DNA from 2 places in the Robertmurraya beringensis genome. Region 2 is predicted to be linked to the other one. Evidence: riboswitches for the same ligand, from Rfam matches in the RefSeq annotation. Region 2 holds a riboswitch; the other holds the start of a gene.

Region 1 (4,669 bases), on a different contig from region 2:
AAAATGCGTTACCTGGTGGTTATTCAACAGGAAGTGACGGTTCATCAGTCATCATTCTAAAAGGTGGTTCTCAAATCGCTAGTACGCTTCCAGGAATCCTTACATTTAGTGCTTCGTTAGGTGGAGGAGATATGGATGCAGCGATGAGTGGAGCAACAGGTGTAGGAGGAAGCTTTTCCGACATGAAGGCCGTTGTAAATGCACTTTTAGCGGGCGAACCTGTTTCGCAAAGTGGAGGTACGTCAGGTATGAAAAGAAGTGGAGTTATCTATTTAACTTGGTAACTAGAACTTTGGAAGATAAAGACTATGGGATACATAGTCTTTTGACTCGAGTGTTTTACTTATCAAAAAGAGGTGATCATTTTTTGAAAGCAAGAAAAATAAAAAACTTAATAACGTGCACTCTTGCCTCTTTATTGCTAATTTCTACATTTTATGATTATATTTCACCTCCATCTGTGGAGGCGGCCGAATCACGAAAAGTAGCTGTTCCTTATGGAACGATTAATAAATATATGAGGTGGGAAGACCCTAAGATCGTTTCCTATCCAAACAGTGAATATGGAAACTACCCATCAACCTACCAATATAGTGATGGTGGCTTTACCGGAACACTTACTGCTAAGCGAATCATACTACGTCCAAAGCAAAAGGTTTATCATAAAGATGCCATTTATCGAACGGAATATCGAACTTTCACTCAAACTTACTCCAACGTATACGGTGGTAAAAATGATGATTATGTACCGTATTGGGTTGGAGTAAACGAGGATGGTTATAGTGGTAATATTCCTAGAGTTTCACTTTCGTGGACCGATAACTGGGTTCGTGGTAGAACCGCTTCTTTAACCCAATATTGGACTGATTCATACTTCAGAGAATTTTCGAGTGAAGTTCCTGAACCAGCAACTTACAATGGAACACACTATGACGCAACAACAGGGCAGAATGTATCCTATTCTCTCCCGAAGAGTGGGGGATTGTATTCTATTGAAGATAAAAAAATGTGGATTAGATACCGATCTTTAGGTAGGTCTGATTGGTATGATAAGAACGCTAACTATTATCTTGGGTTTATGTCTAATAACTCTACTAGTTATTATGCTGGTAACTGGACGGACGCAGAGCCTGGGGAAGCTCCTGACCGTTACTATGGTCTTCCAAGAAGCCTTTCACCAGCTGATGTTAAAATAGTCGATTGGGGTTGGGACGAACCTGGTGTGGTACATGCTGATTTTTATGCTAGTTTAAGTCCTACAAATGCGGCTAGATTAGTATATTCAAGTGGCTCATATTACTGGCGGTCAGAAAGTGGAAAGCTCAACAAATACAGACGAGGGGTTTGGATTGACTACGATTTGAATGTGCCTGTAAGTAAATATCGACAAGCGTATTCTGGAACCTTTGCACTTCCGGATTATGTACGAGATTATACAGGAACCGCAACATATCAAGGGACTTTATCAAAACAAGTCTTTGACCATTGGGATGAATATTACACATCTGATCAATGGGATGTTGAGGTAGAATATGAAGGAACGGTATATTCAACAAACCTAACAGCAAAATCAATAACGATTACGGATACTAATAACGCTTCAGTCACCCACTTAGTTAAGGGCAGACAATACAAAGCAACCATGGTGGTAGGGAATAATGGAGAATTAAATGTAGGTGCCTATAAGGTAGGTTTTTATGAACAGGGTACTCTTAAAAATCAACAAGATATATCTTCCCATAATTCTGGAACTGATAAGACCTTAACTTATACCTTTACTGCTGAAACAGCAGGTAATCGAACCTTTATGTTTAAGGCGGATAACAATAATGTAATTTCTGAAACCAATGAAACAGACTTGGATAATACCAAACAGAAAACAATTTTAGTTAATACATTGCCAACCGTTGATTTAACGTATACTCCAAACGATGTTTACGAAGGAGATACGGTACAAGTTTGTTCAAAACCGCAAGATGCAGACAATAACCCTTTGACTGTAAAGATTTTTATTAAAAAGGATAATGGGACTGAAACTACTGTCCTTACAAAAACGAATGTGGCTAGCGGTTCACAGCAATGTTATACCTTTATCTCAGAAGTAGGAAGGTATGATATAAGAACAACAGTTAATGATGGTTATGATGAAGTATCTACTTCAACTTGGTTTTACTCCAAACCACTTATTATCAATGGCTATGTTGATCATACAGACCTTTGGAAAATACAACATGCAAAAGAAGGAAATCTAGCTCACCAGTTTTATAGTGGAGAGAAGTTTTTACTAGATGCAGATACTTCACCTTATCCAACTGTTTATGTAAAGGCTACATTGAATGCTATTCGGACGGATAATAGTCTAGTAAGTAGTACCGTACCTTTAGCTTTTAAGACTAATATTCTATACAAAGGTGAGTTGTACGACGAGACTTTCCTACAATATCCTAAGAATTTAAAAGTAGGCCCAGCTACATTTGAATTTGAAGTGAAATATGCGAACGGTGTAATTAAAAAAGATACCGTAAATATTGAGATAATTGCAGATTCATATAAAACATTCTTATTACACAGACGATATTAAGTAGGTTACTTGCAGATCCAACGAAGGATCTGCTTTTTTATTGCCTATATAAAGACGAATTGTAATATACTGGAGTTATCCAAAGGTATAAAAATAATAACATTTATGGTACATTTGGATAGTAAAAACTCTTACATACACAGCAATTCTATAATATAATTACTTCAGTGAAATAAAGACTATTAGCAGAATTAATATATTATAAAACTTTTTTTATCCTAAAAAGTAGACATTAAAGGGAGATTAGTGGGCATAATTACCTAAAAGTCTACCAAAATTAGTTTAAATGGTATATTATGGTGATATAAATTAGAATTCTGAATTAAATTTTAAGGAAAAAATCTTAAGTTAGAATCTAGTAGTTTACCAAAGCCTTAACATGGCAAGGGAAGCGAAGAAATATAATCTTTATATGGACACTTGGATTATGTGGAGCGACTAGTGTAACCGGCCCTCTTAATTAAACAATTTATTTAAGAGGAGAAATGAATAATGAAGAAATTGCGAAACCAGGGTGTTTTCTTATTAGCGTATTCTGAATTTAATTTTGTCTAAATTCCGAATTTGTTTTTTAAATAAGAATATTTAACTTTTTTGAAAAAAATATAATTTGTACCCTAATTTATTGTGGAAATTTACAATAATACCTTTTGTAATTATGTACACTATAGTCAACACACACGGACAAAGGATGATATTTCATGCAAGAATCAATTATTAATGTACTTTATTATATAAAACGAGTAGTATTTCAAGGCGAAAATGAATCAATGACAGAATTAATTTATGTAACAAAAGAGAACAAAACTAATTCAGACGGTATTGTACATGTAACCCCAGAAATTATAGCTTCTTCTCTTAGAACGATTCCTTTAAGTGAAATTAACAATGAATCATTATCGTTTGAAGAAGGCGAAGGAAAAGTCTATATTTCAGAAGAGGAAGCATTAAAATTATCTAACTTAGCTACGATGGAAGTTGATCCAGAATTTCATAATAGAATAACAAAGTTATTTTAACCCTTGTACCTTTCTAGCAAAAAATGATAAAATTTGATTATAGTTTTTTTATGATTTTATTATTTTTTTGCAACCTATTTTAAGGTTAGCGGGTTCTCTATTTTAAACAACAGCGCCCTTTGGGGATGAGACGAAAACACACTTTTTGTTGTGTTTATTAAAGTCCATTCTCAAAGGGCGTTTTTTTGTGTCCTTAAATGGAGCGGCTTGAAGATCATAATTCATAAAACTATCTTAAAGAAACTTTAAGAAAGGGTGTTTTACATGGACTACATTTGTTGTAGTTGTAACAAATTTTGTAATGTTTCTTATTACAAGATTAAGGGCGCAGAGTATTGTTCTGAGGATTGTATTAGCAGGAAGTTAGGAGATGATGAACATGTTTAAAATTACATGTTTTGCTCCTATCGACCCTAGCGACTTAGAACAAAGACTAAAAGGAATCTATTTTAAAACTGTAAGAAAAGGCTTTGAATGGTCAATGGATGGCTCCACGTTTCGTATAGAACCGTTTGAGAATCAACCAAGAACCTCAATGAAAGCCTATCGTATCAGTTTTGATGGAGAGATACATGGAGGACAATATCTATTCGACCTAACAATCGGTTGCTTAGAACCTCTTGTAACATGTGTGGAGTGTATTCTGGATTACCCAACTATGAAAGACGTAGATTGGATGAAGGAATTAAGAAAAAGACCGTCGTATCAAATGATCGACCCTAGAGGACTATATATGAAGAAAGGGATAAGTGCCATTGTAACCAATGATTCTTTAACTCTTAAACTTCATAGTAGAAAAAACAATAATTTAAAATTAGTGGATGCATTGAAAGAGATTGATATTCTTCGAGAGGACTTGGTACCTAACGAAGACTGCAATCTCTTTTCTTGTTTACAGGAGGAAATCGCATGATGATGATCGAGTTTTATACGGGGATTGAAACACAATTTGTAGTGACTGAACACCGCATTTATCGAAATGGAGAGGTTATTGCTGAAGGGGATATTCAAGTTTACCACCTAATGTTAAATGAGCATGCTTTCTTTCACATTGAACAAGGTGAAAACA
Region 2 (4,669 bases):
TCTTAGTCGAAGAACTTGAATCGTTAAGAACTTGACAAGCAACAGGTAAAAGAGAACAACTAATTCCGCTCGCTTTTCCATTCACTTCAAACGCCTTAGAGGTTCCTTTTATGTGATTAACTATTAATCCACTGTTCACCGTAACCACTGAGTTTCCGTTATTATCCAGTGTCTCAGCAACTAGTGCTCCCTCGATGACTAATTGTGAATCTGTGTTTCCACTTCCTCTTAAATCAATCGTCTTTGCAAAGACAATGGAATTACTCGGGATAATCATCTTTCGACCATTCCCCGAAAGACTGATCTCCTTATACTTTGAAATTCCTGGTGGAAAAACAAAGGTGTCACCTTTTTCAACTTCTTTTTTATCTAGTACCGTTGTAAAGGAACTCCAATTAATTCCGAGTTCATTAATGATCTTATTGTAAATATTCAGCTGAATTTGATCTATTTGTATCTTATACTGCCCTTTATCTTTAAAAGCACTATCATCAACATAGTTATAGGCGGTTTCCGTATTTGCTTTAGCTTCAGCAGAAACCTCCACATCAAATGACATTATCCTCGAGATGTTTGAGTGGTTATCATAACTAGCTTCTATCATTACTTCAACAGTCTGTTTACTTGAATTTGGAATGATAGTACTTATGTCTGGATCAGTAGAAATATTCACTTGAACGTTCTTTCCCCCGATTTGGTAAGAGGCGGAACTTGGCTGCTCTTTTAAATAGGCAAAAGGTCCACTACTCCCTGTACTAACGTTCTTATAATTACTCATCTCAGACAAGACAATTTCAATTGCACCTTCAGCCCGATAAAATTCCTCTTGTTCCTTCGTTGTTTTAACCACATTTTGAAGACCATAAGTAGTGGTCGATAACATGGCTGTTCCAACGATACTAACAAGGACAACAATAAAGAGAACAATCATTAATGCTGCTCCTGACTCGTTACCTTTTAATCTTCGTATCATCTTCATCCCCCATCGACCACTTAATACCTTACTCTTTTTTGCGCATCATTAAATACTTCTGTTGAAACCTTATACTCGTGATCACCTTTTTCTAAAACCAAAGTCACTTTGTACCTTTTTTTCGTGCCACCTTCAACAAGCTGTTCAGTAACCGTATAGCTCTTAACATTTTTAGATAACACGGTCCCTGATACTAATTTTATTTCACCATTAGAGTAAACAATTTTATTGCTTATTTCATTTCCATCTCTTACCGTATTCGAGATCGTTTCCATAATAAAACGAGCCTCACGCTGGAGTTCATTTTCCTTTGCTACTGCTTGTTCCATTTTTGTCCCATAGCTAAACAGGGTAAAGGCAAGTGCTGAGATACTTACCATAATTAAAATGACAATGAGTAATTCAATTAGTGTTACACCTTTTTCATCTCTCATTGCTTTTTCACCACCGTGACAAGCTCTAAACTTGAAGAGTCAGTTGATACTATTTTTGCTGTTACTTCAAAGAACTCAATCGCACTATACGTAACCGGATTTACTGTAATTGTTACTTTCGCATCATAGTTAGCTATAGTAGCGGTGCCGCAGCTCTGATCTTTTTGGCAATAATATTGTGTAGGGGAGGTTCCGCTTATATACCCCTTTTCACGGATAATCTCCATAATTTGTTGACCATAATAATTCAATTGCGTGTCTTCCCCTTGCTCCACTGTCCTTGTAAAGGAACCCGTCATAATTAGGAGCAACGGTACAATCACCATTCCAGCAATAACAACAGAGATCAACAATTCAATTAATGTAACTCCCTTTTCGTTGTTCATATCATCTGCCCCTTATAGGAGTAGTGAGCTGTACCAAGTCCAAATTTCTTCCCCATACAGGTAAGCCACTAATGTTCCAATCATAATCGAAGGCCCAAAGGCAATCGGTTCTTTTCGTTTAACAATTTTTAATGCGATTAATAGTATTCCAACAATGGCTCCTACAAACGAGGCTAAAACCAAGCTCATTACAGTTAGTGCTGGACCGAGTACCACTCCAATAGCTGCATACAGCTTAATGTCACCGCCACCCATGCCGCCTTTGCTGACAACAGCTAGCAACAAGAGCAAACCGAAACCAACTACACTGCCTAGTAAGTAAGTTAAAAATGGTTCTTCTCCGATGAAGAAACGTACAATAACAAGAACCACAATACTTGGTAGAGTAATCACATCTAGAATCAATTTTTCACGGATGTCTGTTAAAACAGAAAGAATTAATAATGTTGATAAAAGAATGGCAGGAATTAGTTCTGAAGTAAGCCCTATTTCTTTGTAAACAACAAAAAATATAATCGCAGTCATAGCTTCTCCTAATGGGTATAGAGGAGAGATTTTTTCTTTACAATAACGACAACGACCTTTAATGAATAGGTAACTAAATAGAGGAAATAAATCAAAGAAACCTAACCTGTGATTACAGGAGGTACAGTGGGATGGTGGGTAGGAGATGGATTCTTTTTTTAGTAGGCGGATGGCTACTACATTGAAGAAGCTACCGAATACGAGGGAAAATAAGATAATAAATAAATCAAATATATACAATTCATTTAGCTCCTTTCAGAGATTTCTCTTAAAAACAAAGCTGCCACAGTCTCAGAGACGCGACAGCTTTTATTTCTCTATGGAGTAGTTACACAGCTAGACTCAACTACACCATTACCATCAATTCTAAATTCTGCAGCAGTAGTTCCATCAGCGCATGTTGTTGGAATTTCATTTAGAAATTCTGGGACTAGCTCAGTAGTAGTTATTACCTCGTCTGTACTCCCTGGCCATACTCCCTCAACTGCATTAAATCGATTTACTGCATCTTGAACAAGTTTCAGATTTTGTAAATCTGTATTATCCTCAGCCTCTTGTCTCTGACTCATAACCATCGGAATCGCAACAGCAGCAATAATCCCCAAAATAACAATAACAACAAGTAGTTCAATTAGCGTTAAACCAGCTTGGTCTTTCATTTTCTTCTTTAATGATTTTAACATGAAGAAAGGTCCCCTTTTAATTTTTTTATGTTTTTTCGAGAGCTTGTTCTTAAATTTGGGGATAAAAAAACCTTTACAGCTCATTCAATGGAATGTAGTTGTAAAGGTCGGTTGCACCAATCGCTCAATATGACTCAGGTGCCCACGTACAAGTCATATTTCTTCGCGCCCTTATTTAATGAAAAAGACTCTGTGATAAACATTACTTATTTACTAGTATTCTACACTAAAAAAAATGAAAAAAAAAGAGGTTTTATGTAAATTTAACACTAGGTAATGTTAGGTAAATATTATATTAAAACAGCGCAAACTCTTCTTACTCCCTTATTTTATTTTTATTCATCCATTCCCTTTTTACACTCCTTATTTTTCAGAAATAATAATGTGAATATATTTTAGGTATTTCAAATCAACTGGTTCTTTATACCTATAAAACACTATAATAAACTCAGCGTAAATAATCTGACAAGTTGCTCCTACCTTTTTCAGGTAAGAGCTTTTTTATTGTTAAAAAATATCACAACATAACAGACAGAATATTCAAACATACATATAATACAGAAATAAACCCACCAATTATATGAAACCTCTTTTGCCCTCCAACCCAAAAAAACTAACCTTTTTACAAAGGTTAGTTTTTTAATCAATCATTCACTACATCAGAAAAGGTGATTCTATTGGAAAAAGTATTTTTTATGAATGAAGCGATTAAGTTAGCGTGTGAAAATGTGTTAAGTAATCATGGTGGTCCTTTTGGGGCAATTGTGATTAAGGACGGGGAAATTATCGGTAAAGGCAAAAATGAGGTCACCAGCAGCAATGACCCTACTGCCCATGCAGAGGTTCAAGCGATTCGTGAAGCTTGCTCCTATTTAGGCAGCTTTCAACTGACAGATTGTGAGATTTACACAAGTTGCGAGCCTTGTCCGATGTGTATCGGAGCGATTTATTGGGCGAGACCAAAGGCCGTCTATTATGCGTGTACGAAAGAGGAAGCTGCTAAAATTGGCTTTGATGATCACTTTATTTATGAAGAAATTAGCTTGCCAATTGAAGATAGAACGATTATGATGAATCAAATTACGGTTGACGAGTATAATCTACCTTTTAAAATGTGGGAAGTATCATCTGACAAAACAGAATACTAGTCTCTTATAGACACTCTAGGAGGAGAGTATGGATAAAAACAAACTAAAACAACGTATTGAAGCAGCCTCAGGGAAAATAGAGGCTGATCTTGTTATAAAAAATGGCAAGATTATTGATGTATTTACCGGCGAAATTTATGAAGGTGACGTTGCCATTACAGATGGAGCTTTCGTTGGTGTAGGGCAATATTCTGGTAAAAAGGAATTTGATGCAGGCGGCCGATACGTATGCCCTGCTTTTCTGGACGGTCATGTTCATATTGAATCATCTATGGTATCTCCGAAGGAATTTGCGAAGGTTGAGCTTTTAAGAGGAGTGACCACTATTGTTGCCGATCCTCATGAAATCGCCAATGTACTGGGTGTAAAAGGCATTCAACTTTTACTAGATACATCGGAAAATCTCCCCTTCAATTTTTACTTTATGCTTCCTTCCTGCGTACCTGCCACTAGCTTTGAGTTAGCGGGTGCCACACTTGAGATTGAGGACTTGTCCCCCTTGTTTTCCCATCCAAGAGTG

The links. A riboswitch is a leader RNA that binds a small molecule or an ion and turns the genes downstream of it on or off. The one in region 2 is predicted to bind cyclic di-GMP.
Region 1: another riboswitch for cyclic di-GMP. It lies ahead of ACFFHF_RS17030 (hypothetical protein); the one in region 2 lies ahead of ACFFHF_RS00605 (competence type IV pilus major pilin ComGC).

What each region holds. Positions count from the first base shown of each region.
Region 1 is NZ_JBHLUU010000114.1:4,119-8,787, forward strand. It holds gene ACFFHF_RS17020 (RodZ family helix-turn-helix domain-containing protein) at 1-284, shown strand, start outside; gene ACFFHF_RS17025 (CARDB domain-containing protein) at 368-2,581, shown strand; cyclic di-GMP riboswitch class II at 2,960-3,043, shown strand; gene ACFFHF_RS17030 (hypothetical protein) at 3,283-3,600, shown strand; gene ACFFHF_RS17035 (hypothetical protein) at 3,980-4,513, shown strand; gene ACFFHF_RS17040 (hypothetical protein) at 4,510-4,669, shown strand, end outside.
Region 2 is NZ_JBHLUU010000005.1:36,025-40,693, reverse strand. It holds gene ACFFHF_RS00625 (hypothetical protein) at 1-973, opposite strand, end outside; gene ACFFHF_RS00620 (prepilin-type N-terminal cleavage/methylation domain-containing protein) at 994-1,407, opposite strand; gene ACFFHF_RS00615 (type IV pilus modification PilV family protein) at 1,404-1,793, opposite strand; gene ACFFHF_RS00610 (prepilin peptidase) at 1,806-2,558, opposite strand; gene ACFFHF_RS00605 (competence type IV pilus major pilin ComGC) at 2,636-3,001, opposite strand; cyclic di-GMP riboswitch class II at 3,098-3,181, opposite strand; gene ACFFHF_RS00600 (nucleoside deaminase) at 3,679-4,149, shown strand; gene ade (adenine deaminase) at 4,178-4,669, shown strand, end outside.